DNA from 2 places in the Pseudoalteromonas sp. SM9913 genome. Region 1 is predicted to be linked to the other one. Evidence: predicted binding sites of a transcription regulator. Region 1 holds the regulator's gene; the other holds the start of a gene.
What was found. Region 1 encodes FliA, which starts transcription of late flagellar genes. Its sites were predicted from a motif close to CTAAAGNTNNNNNNNNNNNNGCCGATA; they were not measured.
Positions count from the first base shown of each region.

Region 2: a site for FliA is predicted at 2,805-2,831, ahead of pomA (flagellar motor protein PomA). Genes of this name have one in related genera too.

Region 1 covers NC_014803.1:2,385,848-2,397,714, forward strand. Annotated here, with positions in the region: gene PSM_RS10910 (flagellar motor protein MotB) at 1-572, opposite strand, end outside; gene PSM_RS10915 (flagellar motor protein) at 578-1,342, opposite strand; gene PSM_RS10920 (protein-glutamate methylesterase/protein-glutamine glutaminase) at 1,335-2,486, opposite strand; gene PSM_RS10925 (chemotaxis protein CheA) at 2,539-4,755, opposite strand; gene PSM_RS10930 (protein phosphatase CheZ) at 4,770-5,537, opposite strand; gene cheY (chemotaxis response regulator CheY) at 5,554-5,937, opposite strand; gene PSM_RS10940 (RNA polymerase sigma factor FliA) at 5,978-6,688, opposite strand; gene PSM_RS10945 (MinD/ParA family ATP-binding protein) at 6,715-7,575, opposite strand; gene flhF (flagellar biosynthesis protein FlhF) at 7,568-9,058, opposite strand; gene flhA (flagellar biosynthesis protein FlhA) at 9,080-11,188, opposite strand; gene flhB (flagellar biosynthesis protein FlhB) at 11,260-11,867, opposite strand, start outside.
Region 2 covers NC_014803.1:757,612-769,478, reverse strand. Annotated here, with positions in the region: gene PSM_RS03540 (DNA topoisomerase III) at 1-352, opposite strand, end outside; gene PSM_RS03535 (hypothetical protein) at 428-913, opposite strand; gene PSM_RS03530 (flagellar motor protein MotB) at 1,061-1,981, opposite strand; gene pomA (flagellar motor protein PomA) at 1,984-2,751, opposite strand; gene xseB (exodeoxyribonuclease VII small subunit) at 3,055-3,297, shown strand; gene ispA ((2E,6E)-farnesyl diphosphate synthase) at 3,300-4,187, shown strand; gene dxs (1-deoxy-D-xylulose-5-phosphate synthase) at 4,303-6,165, shown strand; gene PSM_RS03505 (ligand-binding sensor domain-containing diguanylate cyclase) at 6,228-9,314, opposite strand; gene PSM_RS03500 (phosphatidylglycerophosphatase A family protein) at 9,346-9,831, opposite strand; gene thiL (thiamine-phosphate kinase) at 9,828-10,802, opposite strand; gene nusB (transcription antitermination factor NusB) at 10,886-11,299, opposite strand; gene ribH (6,7-dimethyl-8-ribityllumazine synthase) at 11,315-11,779, opposite strand.

The DNA of each region.
Region 1 (11,867 bases):
ATATAGTTATCGACTGATGCGATGATTGCTTCAATTTTTTTTACAATCTCTTTGGCCTTGTTATGTGCAACAGCACTACCACTGGCAAACAACAATCCGGAATTGAGCTCAATAACCAACCAGTCTTGGCTTAGTTCTAAGCTAGCCTCGCCACTGCGTATCTCATCAATCAGCGACGATTGTAATTTAGCCAATAAACTATCCAGCGGCTTACCTAAGTGGCGTTGACTAATATTGCTATTGTCACTTTGACCATCGAGTAACATTGGGCCTTGCTCTAGCTCTTGAATACTTTCGCCATAGAGAATTTCAGCCTCAGGGGTCACCCTTTCAAGCAATAAAGCATCACCATTTACCCCGTTACCCTGCTGAGAATATTGTTTTGCAGACTTATCAAAAACATGCTCAAGAGAATCAGATAAAACCTTGATGTTGTCTTCTTTGTTTATCGCAATTGCATACAATACAACAAAAAATGCAAACATTATGGTCATATAATCCGCATAAGAAACTAACCAACGCTCAGTATGTTGGCTCTTTAATTGGTGATGACGTAAGCGACGGCGTAACATAGGCGCTAATGGGCCTGTAAAATTGGACGTTCAACGCGGTAGGCTTCAAGCTTTAGTTCAATATTAATAGGGCTCTCACCTTGGCTAATAGCAATTACACCTTCCGCTAACATTTCGTGATAAAGCATCTTTTGTTCAACCCGTTGCTTTAGCTTATTGGCCATAGGTAAAAATAATAAATTAGCCAAACCAACACCATATATAGTTGCAATGAACGCGGTGGCAATACCCGTTCCTAACTGCTCAGGATCGTTAATAAATGACATGGCTTGAATAAGCCCAAGTACCGCACCTAAAATACCAATAGTTGGGCTATACCCACCCATTGCTTCATATACCCGGCTAGCATCAAGTAATCGTTCTCGCTCAAGTAATAAGTCAATCTCGAGGGTATCGCGTAGTTTTTGCTCTGAACAGCCATCAACTAATAAACTCAGTCCTTTGGCAGCATAGGGATCTGAATGCGCAAGTGCTTCGTTTTCTAATGCTAAATACCCTTCTTGACGGGCTTTATGCGACCAACGTTTTACTTGCTCAATAGCATCTTCAATATCATGGTCGTCGGTAACAAAAACCCAATGAGTAATACTAAGCATTTTTTTAAATGTATTGGCTGATGTTTGTAGCATCACCGCACCTAATGTACCGCCTAATACAATAATTAGTGCAGGCCCATTAAACAGCGCAGATACCACACCTCCCTCTAAAGAATAACCGATTGCAATAGCACCTAATGCAACCAGTAATCCTAAAACAGAAAGCTTATCCACAGCCAACCTCTCTTTTTAAACGTGCAGCCACATCATGAAGGCTAATGCTTTCGCTCGCTAAACCTGCACTGGCTATAGCCTGAGGCATACCATAGACAACACAGCTTTTTTCATCCTGAGCCCAAATTGTAGCGCCAGTTTGCTTAAGCATGCGAGCACCATCACGACCATCTGCACCCATGCCTGTCAAAATAATGGCAAGCACATCACCTTGATACGCTTTGGCCGCACTGGCAAAGGTAATATCAACACTTGGTTTATAGTTTACTCGTTCATTTTTATCTTCAAACACACGAAGGGTTCTATTAGAGCCACGTCCTTCTACCATCATTTGCTGGCCACCTGGCGCTAAATAAGCGCACCCAGGTTGCAATCTATCGCCTTGCTGCGCTTCTTTTACCTTAATCTTACACAAGCCATCTAAGCGAGTAGCAAAGGCCGGGGTAAATGCAGCAGGCATATGCTGTATAAGTAAAATAGGGTGTGGAAAATTAGCAGGTAATTGCGTCAAAATAGTTTGCAGTGCAACCGGCCCACCTGTGGATGTACCAATAGCAACTAACTGATACTGCTTACCACTGGCACGCGCTGAGGCACTGCTGCTAGTAGGTGCAGGACTCGCATTATTAAAGCTACGATCAGGTTGAACTATCGGCTTTTTAGCAAGGTTAGAAAAGCGCTCAGAGCTGTTTGACGCTGGTTTACTAATACTTGGAGATGGGGCCGTTCTCGTAATTCTTCCAATACGCTGGCGGCCTATTTCCTTAACCTTATTTTGCAATAACTTAATTGCATCATCGTTATTGCGAGCAATATCTTCAAACTTTTTAGGTAAAAAGTCCATCGCCCCAGCATCAAGCGCATCCAAAGTGGCAGATGCCCCTGCTCGTGTTAACGATGAAAACATTAAAATAGGTGTTGGATTACTCGCCATGATCTCTTTCACAGCACTAATACCATCCAGCACCGGCATTTCAACATCCATGGTGATAACATCAGGACGTAACTGAGCTGTTTTTTCGACGGCCTCTCGGCCATTTACAGCAAAGCCTATTACCTCAATGCCGCTGTCTTGTTCAAGAATTTCACTCACTCTGCGGCGAAAAAAGCTTGAATCATCAACTACTAAAACTTTAACAGCCATTTCGCTCTCTTATTCAATGAATGGGTAGGCATAAGTTTATACCTACTTTTTATTATCCAGCGTAATGCTTTAGCATACTCGGTACATCTAATATCAGTGCAATTCCACCATCAGAGGTAATAGTCGCACCCGCCATACCCGGCGTACCTTGCAATAATGCATCTAGAGGCTTGATCACCACTTCTTCTTGACCTATTAGTGAATCAACAACGAACCCTACTTTTTGAGTCCCTATTTGCACAATAACGACATGCCCTTGTGCTTTTCGCTGACCTCTATCAGCGCCTTTTATAAGCCAATGTTCAAGGTAGAATAATGGAATCGACTTTTTACGAACAATAATCGTTAGCTGGCCATCAACCACATTAGTTTTTGTTAAATCTAAGTGGAATATTTCACTTACACCCGCTAGCGGCAAGGCAAAGGTTTGCTCTCCCACCACCACCATTAAGGTAGGCAATATCGCAAGTGTTAGTGGAACTTTGATTTCTAAAGTAGTCCCTACGCCCATTTCTGATTTTATGTTAACCGAGCCATTGAGCTGAGTGATTTTTGTTTTAACCACATCCATACCAACACCACGGCCAGAAATATCTGAGATTTCTTCTTTGGTTGAAAACCCAGGTGCAAAAATAAGGTTATAAGCTTCAGTATCAGAAAGACGACTCGCTTGGTCGTGATCAAGCACCCCTTTACTAATCGCAATCTTTTTAAGCTTTTCAGCATCCATACCGGCACCATCATCTTGGATGGTAAGTAGAATATGATCACCCTGTTGCGAAGCTGATAAAGTCACCGTACCTGTTCTAGGTTTACCCGATGCTTCACGAATATCGGGCATTTCAATACCATGGTCGACCGAGTTGCGAACCAAATGCACCAATGGATCGGCCAATGCTTCCACTAAATTTTTATCTAAATCGGTGTCTTCACCGACAAGTAATAAATTAATATCTTTTTTAAGTGTTCGTGCTAAGTCACGTACAACACGAGGAAAACGGCCAAATACTTTTTTAATTGGCTGCATTCGTGTTTGCATTACTGCACCTTGGATATCAGCAGTCACAACATCTAAGTTGGAAATAGCTTTACCCATAGCCTCGCTATCAGAATTAGTCGCCAAACTCACTAAGCGATTTCGCACAAGTACTAACTCGCCCACCATGTTCATTATTTGGTCTAGGCGTTTGGTATCAACACGTACTGTTGTTTCTGCCGGTGGAGGCGCTGCTTTTTTAGGCGGCGCAGCTTTAGCTGCTTGTGCCGCAGGAGCAGGCTTAGCTGGCTCTGGTTTAGGCTGTGGCTTAGCTGCAGCAACTGGTTCTGGCTTTTTAGCTGCCACTGGTTCTGGTTTACTTACAGGAGCCGGTGTTTCTATCGACTTAGGTGCACCTTTACCATGAAGTTCATCAAGTAACGCTTCAAACTCGTCGTCACTTATTTCATCATCGCCCGAGCTTTGCTCGTTACTTGGTGGAGCCACAGGGGCTGATGGTGTTTGTTGTGGTGTACTTGCGGTTGCTTGGCTCACTTCGCCAAAGCTGCCTACACCATGAAGTTCATCCAATAAGCTGTCAAACTCATCGTCAGTTATATCACCACTGACATCATTGTCACTTGATGATGATTGTTTTTCTTGTGGGGCTTGCCCTTTTCCATGAAGTTCATCAAGTAGGCTTTCGAATTCGTCTTCGGTTATTTCATCAATCTGAGACTCAGTACTGCTGCTATCTGGGCCGCTAAATAATTCATCAAAAGCAAACGGGTCTTCTTCAGCATCGTTGCTCGGTTGCTCTGCAACTGGTTCGGGCTCTACCGATGGGGTTTCGACAGGAGCTATATCTTCAACCACAGAATCGCCGGCAAGCTCTTCTGCTGTCGGTGGCTGTCCAAGTTTGTGAAGTACTGCAAGTAATTCTGGATCAGCAGGCTCTGGCTGGTCACGATTTTTAATCGTGGCAAACATTTCATTAATGGTATCCAGTGCTTGTAAAATCACATCCATTAATTCAGAGTTAACTGTTCTTACACCTTGGCGCAGTAAATCAAACACATTTTCAGCACCATGACATGCATCAACAAGCTCTGTCATAGCCAAAAAGCCAGCGCCACCCTTTACAGTGTGGAAACCGCGAAATATTGCGTTTAGTAGCTCAGTATCATCTGGGTTGTTTTCCAGTTCTACTAACTGTTCAGATAAAAGCTCAAGGATTTCTCCGGCCTCTACTAAAAAGTCTTGTAAAATATCTTCATCGACTTCAAAGCTCATGCAGTACTCTCCTATTAGAAGCCCAAACTTGATAATAGATCATCAACTTCATCTTGATCAGATACAACATCATTACGCGTTTCTTTATCAATAATAGGCCCTTCGGGACCTGCTAGTGTTTGTGCAACAATGGGATCTTCTATTTTTTCTGGTTGTTCAGTTGGTTCAACCTCACCACCTTGCGCTGCAAATGCAGTCAACAGGTGAATTAAACTTTCTTCAACTTCACGGACAAGTTCAATAACACGGCGAATAACCTGACCGGTTAAATCTTGATAGTCTTGAGCCATCAGCACATTAGTCATCAGCATTTGTAACTCATCGGTTTTGTGATGAGAACTGCTCATAAACTTATCAATACTATGACAAAGTGATTTAAACTCACCAAGCTCTATTTCGCGGTTCATTAAACGATCCCACGTTGGCTTGATATCAGCTATTTCGTCAGCGATTTCTTGTGCTAATGGTAAGCTTGCTTCAACCGCATCCATTGTCTTATTGGCTGCGTTTTCTGTCATTTCCATGACATAGTTAAGGCGTTTTTTTGCGTCAGGGATGGCATCAGTGGTAATGTCTGTTAAACGCGTGTCTAACTCGAAACTTTTTAAAGCTTCGTGCAGTTGACGCGTCAACTTACCCACCTCAGCAAATAACTGTGATTGCTCTTGTGAAGCTGTTTCTAAAATTAACTGATTCGCTTTATCTTGCTCACCATTTTCTAAAAAAACAACTAACTGGCGAGCTTGTTCTAAAGTAATCTGAGGCGCAGCAGGTGCTGACATAAGCCTCTCCCTCTCATTAACCTAAGCGTTCGAACACTTTTTCTAATTTAGTTTTCAATGTACCTGCAGTAAATGGTTTAACAATATAACCATTAACACCTGCTTGGGCCGCAGCAATTATTTGTTCTTTTTTAGCTTCTGCTGTAACCATTAAAACAGGAATATGCTTTAATTTTTCATCAGCTCGAATTGCCCTCAAAAGATCAATACCTTGCATGCCTGGCATATTCCAATCTGTTACAACAAAATCAAACGCTTGATTTTGCAACATAGGCAAAGCAGTTGACCCGTCATCTGCTTCTTGAACATTGGTAAAACCTAAATCGCGCAACAGGTTTTTAATAATACGTCTCATTGTTGAGAAATCATCAACAACAAGAATTTTAATGTTTTTATCCAAAACATCCTCCAGTGAGGCCTGAACCTTTATTTACTTACTTCTAGTTTATCCAGTCATTGATTTTTGCTTTAAGCTTAATCATCGCCTGACCATGTATCTGACTTACACGCGATTCACTTACATCGAGTATATGCCCAATTTCTTTTAAATTCATCTCATCGTTATAGTACAAAGAAAGCACCATTGCATCTTTTTCCGGTAACGACTTTATTGCACTGAGTAAAGACTCATTAAACCGTTCATTTTTAACATTATTGAACGGTTTGTCTAGTGCTAAATCTTGGCCATGAGGTGTAATCACATCGTCATCTATACCAAGGTCTTCAATACCTAACACTTTGCTTACATTTACATCGTTTAAAATATGATGGTACTCATTTAGCGAAATTTCAAGTTTTTCAGCAACTTCACTATCTTTAGGTTCACGGTTTAAACTGTTCTCAAGCGCAACAATAGTCTCTGCAACCAAACGGCTTTTTCTGTGAACTGAACGTGGAACCCAATCGCCTCGGCGCATTTCGTCTATCATCGCACCACGAATACGAATACCGGCAAAGGTTTCAAAGCTTGCGCCTTTGCTCGCATCAAAGTTTTTTGAAGCTTCAATTAAACCAATCATACCCGATTGAATTAAATCATCTAGCTGCACACTGGCCGGTAAACGAGCAATTAAATGGCACGCCACTTTTTTGACTAATGAGGCATGCTTTTCAACAATCATATTTAAATTTTGTGTTGACTGATATCCCATAGCTCTATTCACCGGTATTGTCATTGTTAGTTACTAACTAGTTTCTCAATGAAAAACTCTAAATGACCCGAGGCTTGACTAGGTGTTGGCCACTTAGCAATTTTTGTAGCCAGTGTTTTAAAAGCAATTGCAGCAGGCGACCCAGGAAAAACCTCAACAATTACTTTTTGGCGGCGCGTTGATTTGCGCATATTTTCATCATATGGAACCGTTGCAACCAACTCCATTGATATATCTAAAAATCGGTCGGTAACCTTTGAAAGTTTTGCAAACAATTCCTGCCCTTCGCGTAAACTACGCACCATATTGGCAACAATTTTAAATTTATAAACGCCGTGCTCACGGCTAAGTACTTTAATTAAAGCATAGGCATCGGTAATTGATGTAGGCTCATCACATACCACCACAACCACATCTTGCGCTGCGCGAGAAAAACTCAGCACCATATCGGAAATACCCGCAGCGGTATCAACAATTAAAATATCAAAGTCGGTGTTAAGTTCACTAAATGCACGAATAAGTCCAGCGTGCTCTGAGGGTGATAACTCAACCATACTTTGCGAACCCGATGTTGCAGGCACTATTTTTATGCCTGCGGGACCTTCGACTAAAATATCATCAAGTTCACATTCGCCCGATAAAACATGAGATAAATTACGCTCAACGCGCAGTCCAAGCATCACATCACAATTCGCTAATCCTAAATCAGCATCTAGTACAAGCACACGTTTGCCTTGTTGGCCTAACGCGATTGCCGTGTTAAGGGATACGTTCGTTTTACCCACTCCACCTTTGCCGCCGGTGACAGCGATAACTTTTACGCCGTTATTATTATTCTTGCTCATTTTGCGAAGGCCGCTTGCTTGATCTAAAACTGTGTTAATCATACATCTCTACTGTGCTCGACGCCACTGATTGGTGTCGTGATTGTTGTGCTTTTATTCTTTTTAAATACAATTGCTCAGCTTTTTTTACTAGTTTTTCGGCATTTGCCACTCTAATATCTTCTGGTACTCGCTGACCGTTAGTAAGATACCCTATTGGGAGACGATTTTGAATCGCAATACTAATAATCTCACCTAAACTCAATGACTCATCAAGTTTAGTAAAAATACATCCGCTTAGCTGTACTTTTTTAAAGTGCCTTACTGTTTCTTGTAATACATTAATTTGCGCCGTCGCACTTAATACTAAATAACTACGTATATCAACACGCTGATTACGCATTAAGGTGTTTAACTGCTCGGTTAAGCGTAAATCACGTTGACTCATTCCCGCTGTATCAATTAAGACTAGACGTTTATTTCGTAAATGGTATAAAACTTCTGCTAATTCATTTGCATCTTTAACTTGTTTAACGCCACAACCTATAATACGACCATACGTTGCTAGCTGCTCATAAGCACCAATACGGTAAGTATCGGTAGTAATAAGCGCTACTTTATCGGCACCGTATTTTTGTGCACCCAATGCTGCCAGTTTTGCAACTGTGGTGGTTTTACCCACGCCTGTAGGCCCGACTAACGCAAAAACACCGCCTTGGCGAAGTATTTCGTTGTTCGTAGTTTGCATTTGATCTTCAACCATGTTCAATAAAGCTTTCCAGCCTTGTTGGCGAGACACATCGTCTGGTACAAAACATGCCATTTGCTCAGCAACATTTTTCTCTATCCCCATACCGACTAAGCGGTCAATCATACATGCACGGGTCGGGTCGCGACGTGCCATATCTTGCTGCATTAAACCTGATACTTGGTGCTCTAATAGTTGACGAATTGCGTTCATTTCTTCACGCATTGTGCTGATGTCACTGGATTCTTTATGCATTGTTTGCTGACGCGGTGCGCTAGGTGAATCTAAATCGTCAAAGCCACTGTCTAAATCGTCAAAACCTAAGCTATCGGCTTGGGTGCGAGGGCGCACTGGCGCGCTTTGTTCACGTTCAAACATATTTTTAGGTCGTGATTGCACAGGCTCTTGTTCTTGATAGTGACCAGAAGTGTCAATGCCAGAGTGTGAAAACATTGAAGCAAGCTCTGCTGAACGAGGACGTGGAGACTGACGCTCTAGTAAGGCTTGTAAGCTATCTGCAACCTTTGCTTGTGGCTTAGGTTGAGCGCGTTGCGGTTCTGGTTTAACAAAATTATGTGAACTTTGCTCAGTATGTGCAAATGAAGCTCTTGCAGCGGGTTGGCTTTGAGGCTGCTCTGGCGGTTTTGTCGCTGCTTTGTCGTAATCAACTGCAGCAACAATTTCAACGCCATTAGCTAGTTTTTTATTTGACATAATAACCGCATCAACACCCAACTCTTCTTTTACTTCTTTTAGTGCAGTGCGCATGTCTTTAGCAAAAAAACGTTTAATTTTCATAATTCAAACCCCTTTAAAATCTTATTGTTGGCCTACAGAGCTGACAATCTTGATCTGTCTTTCATCTGGTATCTCTTGATAAGACATCACTCGCAATCCTGGAATGGTGTATTTAACAAATCGAGATAACACAGTGCGTAACATTCCTGACGTTAGCAATATTGAAGGTTCACCGGCCATTTCTTGATTTTGATGCGCTTCATTCAATGATGTTTGAAGTCTATCAGCAAGCCCTGGTTCTATTCCGGCACCTTCATCACCTGCATTTTGAAGTGACTGATGCAACATCTGTTCCAACTCGGGCGCCAAGGTTATGACAGGGATTTCAGAAGACATACCAACGGCATCTTGGACGATTAATCTACGCAGTGATATTCGCACTGCAGCCGTTAATACATCGGGGTCTTGGCTACGAGGGCCATACTCAACAAGGGTTTGAACAATTGAGCGCATATCTCGTATTGCTACCCCTTCATTTAATAAATTTTGTAGTACTTTAACGATGGTGGTCAGCGGTAATACCTCAGGTACAAGTCCTTCAACTAAGCGAGGGTGACTCTTACCTAACATATCTAATAAGTTTTGTACTTCTTCATGTCCGAGTAATAATGCGGCGCTATTGGTGAGTAACTGGCTAATATGGGTTGCCACCACGGTCGCCGAATCAACCACCGTGTAACCTAAAGACTGTGCTTCATCTTTTTGATCAGGTTTTATCCAAACTGCATCTAAACCAAACGCAGGATCTTTAGTTTCAATTCCTTTTAGCGGGCCAAATACTTGGCCTGGGTTAATCGCTAATTCATCACCATGTTTAAGCTCACCCTCACCACTTGATACACCCATCATGGTTATGCGGTATGCATTTGGGTCGAGTTCTAGATTATCGCGTATATGCACCGGCGGCACTAAAAAGCCCAGCTCTTGAGATAGTTTTTTACGCACTCCTTTAATACGGTTTAACAGCTCGCCACCTTGTGATTGGTCAACGAGAGGAATGAGTCGGTAACCGACTTCTAAACCAATAACATCAACTTGTTGAACATCATCCCAACCCAGTTCTTTTTGCTCTTGTTTAGCCGCAATTCCGGTACCTGAGGCGGCATTTTCGGCTTCTTCTGCTTCTGCAGCGGCTAATTTCAGTTTATTTTGCTGAGTATAGTATGCAAGGTAACCTAAAAGCGCCCCTAAGCTTAAAAATGCAAGGTGTGGCATACCTGGGACTAAGCCCATAGTAATAAGGATACCTGAGGCAATAAATAACGACTTTTCGTTACCTAATTGCTTCTTAAACTGATCGCCCATGTTGTGCGATTCATTTTGACGGGTTACAACAATTGCAGTACCAATTGAAAGTAGTAATGAAGGTAATTGCGCGACTAAGCCATCACCAATGGTCAATAGTGTGTACACTTCCATAGCGCGTGAAAAACTTAAATCATGTTGGATCATGCCAACAAATAAGCCACCCACAATATTGATTACTAAAATGACTATGCCAGCAATAGCATCGCCTTTTACAAATTTACTAGCACCATCCATAGAACCATAAAAGTCAGCTTCACGGGTTACTTCCTCACGACGTTCTCTGGCCTGCTCGGCACTGATAAAACCGGCATTCATATCTGCATCTATGGCCATTTGCTTACCTGGCATAGCATCTAGAGTAAAACGCGCTGATACTTCTGAAATACGACCAGCACCTTTGGTGATTACCACAAAGTTAATGATGATCAGAATTAAAAACACCACCAAGCCCACGGCGTAGTTACCACCGATTACCACTGAACCAAATGCTTCAATGACTTTACCAGCAGCATCCCCACCGTTATGACCCTCAAGCAGTACCACCCGGGTACTGGCCACATTGAGTGCCAAGCGCATTATGGTTGCAATTAACAGCACCGCTGGGAACATACCAAACTCAAGCGGCTTCATGGTGTATACAGTGACCAGTAATACAACTAACGCAAGCGCGATATTAAACGAAAATAATATATCAAGCAGGAATGGAGGCAGCGGTAAAATAACCATGCCCAGCGCAGCCAACACCAAAAGCGGTGTACCAACGCCCTTCGCATATTCTTTTTTATCTTTATTAAGTTGTTGTAATACCGCTTTAAATTCCATAACTCTACAATTTCAAAAAATTGACACTACGCTGAAATTGCAATAACTATTCCAAGTTAGTTGGTTAGCAGTTAATACTTAAATTCATCGGGGATAGGCAGCTTTTTATTAAGGGCAACAGGGCGTTTTCCACGGCCTTTTTTAAACCGTTTAAGCTGAAACACATAAGCAAGCACTTGAGCAACCGCAGTAAAGAGCTGATCGGGGATTTGCTCACCCACTTCTGCAGTATGATAAAGCGCTCGGGTTAAAGTTGGAGACTCAACAATAGGCACTTCATTACCCAATGCAATTTTACGAATTTGCATGGCGAGCTCATCCACACCTTTGGCTAATACAATAGGCGCGCCTGCTCGCTCTGTATCGTATTTTAAAGCTACGGAATAGTGAGTAGGGTTGGTAACAATAACATCGGCGTCTGGCACATCCTGCATCATTCTCTTTTGCGACATTTGACGTTGGGTTTGCCTTATGCGCGCTTTAATCTGCGGATCACCTTCTGAGTTTTTATATTCGTCTTTTACCTCTTGCATAGTCATTTTAAGCTGTTTGTTATGACTATAGCTTTGAAATGGGGCGTCAATAGCAGCAATAATAATTAAGGTGCAAGACATGCCTAAAAACATCCACGCTAAAATTTCCAAAGCATGAACAATATTGCCAGGCGCACTTTCTATAC
Region 2 (11,867 bases), 1.6 Mb from region 1:
GCTCGATTACTTCATCAACCAGTAGCTGACCCTCACGATCAGGATCGCCAGCATGCACGAGTGTTGTAGCCTGCTTAATTAATTTTTTTAAAATGGTAAGCTGCTTACGGGTTTTTGTTTTAGCTTTTAATTGCCAGTGTTCAGGCACAATAGGTAAATGCTCAAATTGCCATTTTTTAAAACGCTCATCATAGTCATCGGGTTCTGCTTGCTCGAGCAAATGACCTATGCACCAAGACACACAATCACCATTCGCCACTTCAATATAACCATCGTGTTTTTTATGAGGTTTTGGAAGCGCATCTGCAATAGCGCGTCCTAATGAAGGTTTTTCAGCAATATAAAGTTTCATAACCACACCCTAACACTGTTCATATAAACAGTAGTTTAGCATATCAGTTTAAAACTGGGGATATTTTTATAGTTTCTAACTTAAAGCTTTATTTCGCTTATTAACAAAAAGATATAAAAGAGGCAGGTAGCAGACAACAACAGTGGCAATATTTATTAAAGGCATAAATGTTTGATACATCACAGTGCTATAAGATAAATCCCAAAGGTGTCGGTCAACTAAGCGAAATAATTGAAGAATGGGTGCACCAATAACAATAAGCTGCCCAAGTACACATTGCCACAAATGCACTTTATCTTTAAGACCCCAATAAGCAATAAGTGCCATCCAAGTAATATCTGTTAATGCCCATACAAGGTAACGGTATATATAAATACCATCATCAAACGCCATTAAACTTGAGTAGGTCACAGTGCCAAATAAGAAAAAAGCGGCAGTAATAACAACGAACCTAAGAGCTAAATAATCTTTGAGGATAAAGAATATAAAAATAGCCGGACTCAAAATAAGAACCCAGCTTTTGCTTAATATACTTACAAAATACAAAAACCATTCAGGCAAACTAAATAACCTTACTTAACTTTTGTATCTTCATCAGTTCCATCGCCGTTACCAGGCATACTACAATACTTAGTTAACATATTCGCCCCATTACATTTGTTAAGAATGTTGCATTCTATGCTAAAAAAGGTACATAGCCAAGTCATTCTATTTTACATCAATTGGCGCTGACTCTTTTGCCTTGCCTTGTAAAATTGATATTTCTACACGGCGGTTACGTCTTCGATCTTCGCGGGAATCGTTCGGCACTAAGGGCCTAGTTTCTGCACGTCCTACCACCATCATTCTGGTTTTATCAAAACCTGGAACTTTTTGTAATTCACTCGCTACCGCAACTGCGCGTTTAGATGATAAATCCCAGTTATTAATGTAAAGCTCGTTGGAAACCTGAAAATCATCCGTATGACCAGACACCGTAATTTCACCGGGTACATCTTTAAGTAATCGGCCAATATCTTGAATGATAGGTTTAAATTGTGGTTGTAAAAATGCACTCCCCGATGGAAACGAGCCATTTTCTCTAATACGAATTATGATTTGCTGCCCTAAAGATTCAAGCTCAATAGCCCCATCAATAATTTGCTTTTCAAGCTGTTGCGCAATTTTTTTAACTAAGTCATTTATTTGCTCTTGATCAGCAGCAGACACTGCCGTAGCTGCAGCAACTTCCTCTGAGGTACTGCTTGATTCACCACCTCGCTTTTCACCACGTTGCTCTTGACGTCCACCTGCGGAGCTTTCATCTCCCGCCTGAAACTCAAGCATTTGTTGGGTCATTTCAACCGTTTGTTGCTGAATGGTTTCTATAGGAGTTGGCTCAGGTTTACCCGGCGTAAACTCCATAGCAATAACAGATGTCCCTTTTGGAATGTCTTTTACTTCTATTTTATTTTGTACACCAAAAGCAAACTTCATTGAGCCTGCAATTTGTTTAAATTTAAGTACATCCATTTCAGAAAATGCGAGTAAAAGTACGAAAAAGCACATTAATAATGACATTAAATCGGCAAACGTTCCCATCCACGCAGGAAGTCCTGGAGGTGGGCATTTGCACTCTTCATCTGACATAATTATTCCTCAGTATTGACTGCGCGTTTTGATTCAGCTAGATAATTTTTCAAGATCCCTTCAATTACTTTAGGATTTTGCCCGTCTTGAATACCTAATACTGCATCTAAAATTAAGCGCTGATTCATGGCCTCTTCGTCTTTACGCAGTTCAAGTTTTACCTGAATAGGAATGGCTACAACGTTTGCTAAAAACGCACCGTATAATGTGGTTAACAACGCAACCGCCATTGCCGGTCCGATAGCTTTGGGGTCATCCATGTTCGAGAGCATAGCCACTAAGCCTATCAACGTACCGATCATCCCCATTGCAGGTGCAATATCACCTAATGATTTAAATAAGGTTGCCCCCATTTCATGGCGAGTGGTGGTTAACGAAATATCTTTTTGTAATGTTGCACGTACCACATCAGCATCATGTCCATCTACTAGCATATCAACGCCTTTGCGCATAAAAGGATTTGGGATTTCGGCTTCTTCTAAGGCTAAAAACCCGCCTTTTCGAGCAGAGTCAGCTAATTCTACCGCTTTTTCGATTAATGCTTCAGGAGGCTCAATTTTAAACATGAACGCTTTTGCACATACTTTACCAATGCCAAGAAATTGCGACATGGTAAAATTAGATAAAACGATAAAAAGGGAACCACCAAATACAATAACCACAGAAGGGGTATTGTAAAACATAGCGACTTCACCGCTACTACTCATAAACATGGACATGACAATTAAGCCAATTGCGCCAAGGATCCCAATAATGGTTGCTAAATCCACATTCCCTCCAAAGGTTTTATATTTTTTCTTCGCAAGCGTTGTTATTAATTGTTTATCGGCAAGATACTGAAATACTTAAGTGATTTTTATGATAAACGGTAAAATTAAGATTAGTTATATTTTAGATCAACATAGGTAATCAATCTAATTAATCAAAATTAATAATTTTAAAAAATAACGTTGAAACGCAATAAAACCCAATCAACAGCATTTATCTATCAAAAAACAATATCATTCTTTGACCTAGTTTAGCATTCCCCCTAAAATTGGCGTCTAAATTTATTATGTAAGTTGAAAATAAAGATGGCGACTAAAAAACCTGAAAATTTAAGTTTCGAACAAGCACTAGAAGAGTTAACAACAATTGTCAGTGAAATGGAACAAGGTGATTTATCGCTTGAACAGTCTTTAAAGCAATTTGAGCGCGGTATTGCACTTGCGAGCGCATCTTCAGGCAAACTTCAACAAGCTGAGCAAAAGGTGTCGATATTAATGGGTAATGACGAAAAAGCACCGCTTACTCAGTTTGATAACGATATGGAATAATCGTGAGCATAAAAGAACAAATAAAACTCGCTCAAGATGATGTAGCTAATACGCTCAACCTTTATTTTGAACAACCTCTTGAAAGCGACAATACTATAAAAGAAGCCACACATTACAGTGTAATGAATGGTGGTAAAAGACTGCGCCCGTTTTTAGTGTACACCACAGGTAAAATACTCGGTGCTGACAAGCGTGATTTAGATGTACTTGCCGCAGCCATTGAATGTATTCATAGTTATTCATTAGTGCATGACGACTTACCTGCTATGGATGATGATGATTTACGCCGTGGTCGCCCTACATGTCATATTGTATACGGTGAAGCACAAGCGATTTTAGCTGGAGATGCACTGCAAACTTTAGCATTTGAACTTATTGCTAAGCACACATTTAAATGTTCGACTGAAGCACAATTAAAAATGATCGCAGCACTAGCGCATGCATCGGGGTTACAAGGTATGGTTGCCGGACAAGGCCGCGATATTGCAGCAACCGATAAGGTTATTACTGTTGATGAGTTAGAACGCATTCATAAACTTAAAACCGGTGCGCTAATAAATTGTGCGATCACTCTTGGCGCACTGTGCGCTCCTAATACAAGCCAACAAACTTTAGATAACTTATCAACTTTTGGATACGCTATAGGGCTTGCATTTCAAGTTCATGACGATATTTTAGATGTTGAGGGCGATACGCTTACTTTAGGCAAGCCACAAGGGTCAGATATTGCAGCGAATAAAGCGACATACCCCGCTTTATTAGGTATGCTAGGCGCTAAGCAAAAAGCACAAAATTTAATACAACAAGCCCATGAGGCATTAGCTAACATTGACGCAGACACAACAGATTTAGCGGCATTGGCTAACTATTTAATTGAACGTGACCATTAAATACAGCTAAAACGTATTAACTCTTAGTATAAAATTATTACTGAATATTAAGTCGCCTTTTAAACCTCGTTTGTTTTGAGGAGGGTTAATATTAGCGAAGGATATATAAAAAACCATGACACTTGATAGCAGCAAGTATCCATTACTTGATTTGGTGAACGAACCAGCCCACTTGCGAGACTTAGCACAAGATAAGCTTCCTGCATTTAGCCATGAATTGCGTGACTATTTACTCAATTCGGTATCGCAAAGTAGCGGTCATTTAGCGTCTGGTTTAGGAACCGTAGAACTTACCGTTGCACTACATTATGTATACAACACACCCGAAGACCGCTTGGTCTGGGATGTGGGTCATCAAGCTTATCCGCATAAAATACTGACTGGCCGTCGTGATCAAATGCATACCATTCGCCAAAAAGACGGATTACATCCTTTCCCTTTTAGAGATGAAAGTGAATACGACACCTTTAGTGTTGGCCATTCAAGTACCTCAATTTCTGCGGCGTTAGGTATGTCTATTGCTGCACAAAAAGAAGGCAAAGGGCGTAAAACAGTCGCGGTAATAGGCGATGGCGCAATTACTGCTGGTATGGCCTTTGAAGCAATGAACCACCTTGGCGATGTTAAATCAGACATGCTGATCATTTTGAACGATAACGAAATGTCGATATCTGAAAATGTCGGTGCGTTAACCAATCATTTTGCGCGTATTTTATCAGGTAGCTTTTATACCAACATCCGCGAAGGCAGTAAAAAGCTGCTCTCTGGTGTACCGCCGGTAAAAGAGCTTGCCAGCCGTATGGAAGAACACATTAAAGGGATGATGATCCCGGGTACTTTTTTTGAAGAATTAGGTCTAAATTACATTGGCCCAATTGATGGACATGATGTGAATATGTTGGTTGATACGCTGCGCAATATGCGTAACTTAAAAGGCCCACAGCTTTTACATATAAAAACCCAGAAAGGCAAAGGTTACAAGCCTGCCGAAGCCGATCCGATTGGTTATCATGGCGTACCAAAATTTGATCCTGCAACATCAAGCTTACCAAAATCTAAGCCAGGTGCGGCGACTTTCTCAAATGTGTTTGGTGATTGGCTTTGTGACATGGCCAAGCAAGACAGTAAGCTCATGGCAATCACGCCAGCTATGCGTGAAGGTTCAGGCATGGTACGTTTTTCTAAAGAGTATCCAGAACAATACTTTGACGTAGCAATAGCAGAACAACACGCTGTTACTCTTGCTGCAGGTTTTGCTTGTGAGGGCTTAAAGCCCGTTGTGGCTATCTATTCTAGCTTTTTACAGCGCGCGTACGATCAACTAATTCACGACGTTGCACTGCAAAACCTACCGGTATTATTTGCTATAGACCGCGCCGGTATTGTTGGAGCCGATGGTGAAACCCATCAAGGCGCCTACGACTTAAGCTTTATGCGCTGTATACCTAATATGGTCATTATGGCCCCAAGTGATACTAACGAATGCCGTCATATGCTTTATACAGGCTATCAAGCTAATTGTCCTGTTGCTGTTCGTTACCCGCGTGGTAGTGCAGGCTCAGCAGACATTCAAAGCACTATGCAACAACTTGAAATGGGTAAAGCGAATGTAATTAAAAAAGGTACTAAAGTGGCTATATTGTCATTTGGTACCTTGCTTGAAAACGCACAACTTGCCACTGATGAGCTCAATGCCACTCTAGTAAACATGCGATTTATTAAGCCACTTGATACGGCATTAATTGATGAGCTGATTAATGATCACGATATTATTGTAACCCTAGAAGATAACGCGATTGCGGGCGGTGCAGGCTCTGCAGTTAATGAATATTTAGCGAGCATTAAAGCCGATGTAAAAGTGCTTAACTTAGGTATTCCTGATGAATTCATTAAACATGGCACACAACAGCAAATGCACGATGAAATGGGGTTAGGTGAACACGGTATTTTAACTTCAATTAAATCATTTATGAGCTAACACTTATCGTGTTTAATAAAAAAGGAGCCATTGGCTCCTTTTTTATTGCTCATCTATAACCTCTAGCGCATCCATACCTTAATATCGGCTAGACCATTGCTTTGTAACAAACCAATTTGCTGTTCAACATTGGGGTTTTGCTCAAACTCAAATGCATCTAATTGCTCGTCAAAGGTAATATTAGCGACGCCATCGCCGCCGCGTTTTTTAACTTGATGTAATGCTATGTCAGCTAGATTAATTGATGTTTCCCAGCTAATAACTTGCCCACCTAAGAGAGGTAACGGATAGAACGACCACCCGACTGACGCTGTTATATTGGTTGTTTCACCGTTAGGAAGCTGAAACGAATAATCTGTAATTGCTTGGCATAATTCATATACATAGCTGTCGATTAAATTACATTTAAAATCGCGCAATAACAGTAAAAACTCATCACCACTCCAACGGGCAACATAATCAGAACCTTGTGTACGCGAGTTAAGTAATGCCGCTACTTGTTGTAAACAGCTATCTCCAGCAATAGGGCCATAGGCATCGTTAATGCGGCTAAAGTTATCTAAATTAATAATTAACAACACCAACGATTTACCTTGAGCCTGCAATGACTGCGAGTTACGCTGAAAATGCTCGATATCTTTTGGTAGTTGATCAAACAAAAAACGGCGACTTCTCAGCCCTGTTAGCTCATCAGAGTGACTAACAAGTTTAAGCTGAGAGTTTACTTGGTTTAATTTATCGTTTGCTTGGCGAAGCTCAAGGGTTCGCTCAGTAATAAGCCCCTCAAGAACCTGCTGCTTACGTCGCTCTTGAATTTTAAATACCCAAAACACCAAATAAAAGAGCAACACAAAACCACTGGTGATCAGTAATCTAAAATATATAGTTTCACCAAATCGTTCAGGCACCACAAAAGCGTATTCGGCCGATTGCGCTTTGCCCCAATCTTCACCTTGACGTTTTGTCTCTAATTCAAATAAAAACATACCTGCTGGTAAGTTAGTGTAAATTGCTTCTCGGCGGGTATTTGCATAGCGCCAATCATTATCAAGTCCATTGAGTTTATACCTAAACTCTATACTTGCAGGTGCATAATAATCGATAGCGGTATAGGTAAGCGTTACATCACGCTCGTCAGTTTTAAGTACTGGCTTTTTACCTAACGCAGCCGCAGCAAGTTTTCGTGATGGCGTGGTTAAAGTTTCTATAGTTGGTTTAAGTGAACGCAGTCCAAATAATTCTACGTCTTTAGGAATTTCTACAACGCCTTGCAAGCTGGGATACCAAATTGAATTATCCATATCAACCACCGCATCATGGCCTAAACCATTACAGCATTGACTTGCTTTACCATCGAGCTGTCGATCAAATGAAGAGATCACTTCCTCCACTTTTAGGCTTTCAATGTTGGCTTTGAATTGCTCAACTGGCATGCGATAAACCCCTTTCATGGTGCTTACCCAAATGCGTTTTGTAGTATCATCGTACTCAAGACTAAATATAGAACCATATGGCAGCCCATTGGCGGCATCTAATTGCTGCCACTGCCCTTGTCCACTGCGATAAAACAAACCATCGTTAAGCGAGCCAATTAAAATCCCCACGCCTTTAATGTGTAAAATGCTAGTAACGTACGCACTTTCCAAAGTGGTTTGGTCGCCTATTTTTTCTATCCCGCGTTCAGTAAAGTAATACGCCCCTTTACTGGTACCAATCACCCCAAAATTTGGTTTATCTAAAACATAGGTTACAAACTTACTGCCTAAAAAAGCATTGTACGCAAAAGGGTTTAACCCGTTGTAATTTAAACGATATAAGCCTCGCCCAGTGCCCACCCAAAAGCCGCCTTTAGTCGACGTACTAATAGCAAATACAGGATTATCACTTAGCGCACGGGCAGGGAAACTATATAAGGTATTCGACTCGTAGAAAAACAAACCTCTACCAGTGGCAACATAAAGACGATTGCCGTCAAACTGTAAGTCATGTACTGAGGCGTTACCATACTTGGTACTGTTGATGACATTGATAAACGTTTTATCGGCATCGAAATAGCCTACGCCGCTTTTGTTGGCAATCCATAACTTACCATCTGGTGATTTACTAATGGCCATAACCGCTTCGGTCATTTTAGAAATGGCTGAATGGCGCTCTATTCGCCCTTCGTGAGCAAGCCAAAGTCCCTCACTAAAACTCGCTAACCATATATTATTTTCATCATCTCTAAATATATCGGCAAACCAAATACTTTGATCTAATTGACTGGGCTCAACCCATTGCCAATCATCCGACTTCCCTCTGAACAATAAGCGCCCATAAGTCGATACCCACAAGCCACCATTGCCATCACTCATAAACTTATAAACGGCTGAGTTGTTAGCGTTAGGCAGCGGAAATGGGCGTAGCTCATCATCTAAATCTAAAAAGTAAGCGCCTAGCTCAGAAGCAAGATATAAATTGCCATTTAAAAAGGATAAGTCGTGAACAATTGTTTGTGCTAAACGATCAGGCAAGGCCACTTTAGCGGTAAGCTCTAAGCGCAATTTAGAAAAATCAGACGCGCTTTGCGTCAGGCGTAATAAATTACGGTCGTTAACCAGCCAAATTCCCTCTGGTGAGAGCGCCATTTTACTGACTGACCCTACTATTTGGGTGATCGCAGTGGCATTTACGATAGGGCTCGGATTGTTTAGCTGGTCGCGCAGCTCTATCTGGCCTCTGTCTATGTAATAAAGCCCATTAGCTGCTATCCAAATACTGCCTTTAGAGTCTTCAAGAATATCTCTAACAGGGCCTTTAATATTAAACTCTTGTGCGGTTAGCTTTTCTGGGTCTATAACAACTAGGCCGTTTTTCGTGCCTATCCATAATAGTCCTTGGCCATCAATCAGTAATTTATTGATGCCATTGCTCGGTAAAAACAGACTATTTTGAGTGTTGTAATTAGTAAAAGTGTTACCATCAAATCGGCTTAATCCGAATTGCGTACCAAGCCACATGTAGCCTTGGTTATCTTGCACCACACTTTTGAGGGATTGTGAGGGAAGTCCGTCTTTAATGTTCCATTGTTTAACTACGTAATCAGTAATTGAAGCCGTACTTGGCATGGCACACATCAAGAGTACACAAACCAATAAAAATCGCATCATAGTGCTGCCACCTAGTTAAACAAATAATAAATTAAAAGGGTAGTAAACCTACTTTTATCAATGCTTGCAAACAAATAAGCGAAAAAATACCTGCAAGTACATCATCGGCCATAATACCAAACCCACCATGAGCACGTTTATCAAGTATACGAATCGGCCCTGGCTTTGCTATATCAAAAAAGCGAAATAGTAAAAAGCCCACTAATAATGTTTGCCAATTCAGTGCTGCACCAATCATCGTTATATAGTAACCAGCGACTTCATCCCAAACAATAGCGGGGTGGTCATGAACTTGGAGGTCATCAGCTGTTTTTCCACATGCCCAAATACCAAATATACTGATCACCACCGCAAATACAATTTGTAACCATAACGGAAAATGCATGGTAATAAAAATAAACGGTAACGCCGCTAAAGTACCAAATGTACCTGGGGCTTTAGGCGCAAGCCCTGTACCAAAACCCAAACCAAAAAATTGATGTGGGCGTTTTAAATTAAATAATCGGTTTTTATTCAAACCTGCTCCTTGGAAAAGTGCTCAAAGCCTTTGTGCTCAAAAACAAACTTTTCACCTTGGTGTAATAATTCTATATTCCCGTCACCACTTTTGATTTGGCCGATACAGGTTGCTTCTACACCGTATTGGCGCAACTTAATATCGAGCATACTCTTATTACTGTCTGGGACGGTATAAAGTAGTTCATAGTCATCGCCATAGTTGAGTATAAAAGGAAGCTGTTGCTCAAAATCAAGACTCGCTTGCATCGCATCAGAAGTAGGTACATTTTCAATATTGATTGTTGCACTGACCTGTGACAAATCCAAAATGTGACCTAAATCAGCAAGTAAACCGTCTGAAATATCAATAGCTGATGACGCTAAGCCACGCAAAGCTTGTCCGGCGGCCACGCGTGGCGTTGGAAAGTTTAAACATTTATTAATATGCTTTAAATGTTCAGGTGCAACTGGCAAACCTTGTTTTTTTGACTCAATTGCCAAACCAGCATCACCTAGCGGTCCGGTTACAAAAATCCAGTCGCCCACTTTTGCGCCACTTCGACGCAGTGCTTTACCTTCAGGAACCGTGCCTTTTGCACAAATAGTAATACTGAGTGGACCTTGAGTCGTATCGCCACCAATAATTTGTACATTAAAGTACTCAGCAATTTCATGCATGCCGTCAGTCAGCTCTGCAATCCATTGTGGATCGATACTTGGCAACGTGAGTGCAACCGATACCCATGTAGGCTCTGCACCCATGGCAGCTAAATCACTTAAATTTACTGCCAGAGCTCGATGCCCTAATGCGCGAGGAGAGATATCATGAAAAAAATGCACCCCAGCAACTAAGGTATCTGTTGTTACAGCAAGCTGACAGTTTGCTGGTACTGTGACAAGCGCACAGTCGTCTCCAATCCCTAAATTAACATCGCGACGAGTGATACCGCGACCTTTAAAGTAGTGATTAATTAATTCAAATTCCTTCATACACAAAAAAGCCGGCCTATGCCGGCTCTCCTTTTTAACGGTTATTTATAACAACTCACTGAATTAATATGCAGCTTAAGTTGTTATGACTTGCGTAACTGTTTTACAGCTTTATCAAGTACACCGTTTACAAATTTATGGCTATCTTCAGCGCCAAACATTTTCGCTAATTCAATGCTTTCATTGATAGCCACTTTGTAAGGAACATCTTCACGAAATTTAAGCTCGTAGCTGCTTAAACGTAAGATTGCACGTTCAACTTCGTCTAATTCATCAAATGGACGAGTTAAATGAGGCGATACAGCTTCGTCTAGTTGCTTATGATTTACGGCAACTCCACGCGCTAAATCTTTAAAATATTCAACATCAATTTTAGTCACATCGTTTTCGATCAACATTTGTTGTTCGATATCGGCAATTGCATTGCCGCTTAATTGCCATGAATACACGGCTTGAAGTGCTAAGATACGTGCTTTACGTCTTGCTGCTGGTTTCACAAAAATTCCTTAAACTTAAATTTTATCTAACACATTAACCATTTCAAGCGCACCTAAAGCAGCTTCGCCGCCTTTGTTACCCATTTTGGTACCTGCGCGCTCAATTGCTTGCTCAATGCTTTCAGTGGTTAATACGCCAAATGCAACCGGGATATCATACTCAAGCGATACTTGTGCAAGCCCTTTATTTGACTCGCCAGCGACGAGATCAAAGTGAGGCGTGCCCCCTCTGATCACTACACCTAAGGCGATAATTGCATCATATTCTTTTTTTGCTGCAACGCGTTTCGCTGCTAAAGGTAATTCAACCGCACCGGGTACGTAAATCACGGTAATATCGTCTTCTGATACTCCACCAGTACGTTTTAGCTCATCAACAGCACCTGCAAGCAAGCTACTACCAATAAAGTCATTAAAACGAGAAATGACAATGGCAAACTTTTTGCCTGGAGCGTATTTATTACCTTCAATAATTTTCATTTGATAACCCTAAAAATAAGTTTAAGCGATTTCGGTTGCGCAAAAATTGATGCGCATTATACCACATAAATAAAATAATAACCTAGCG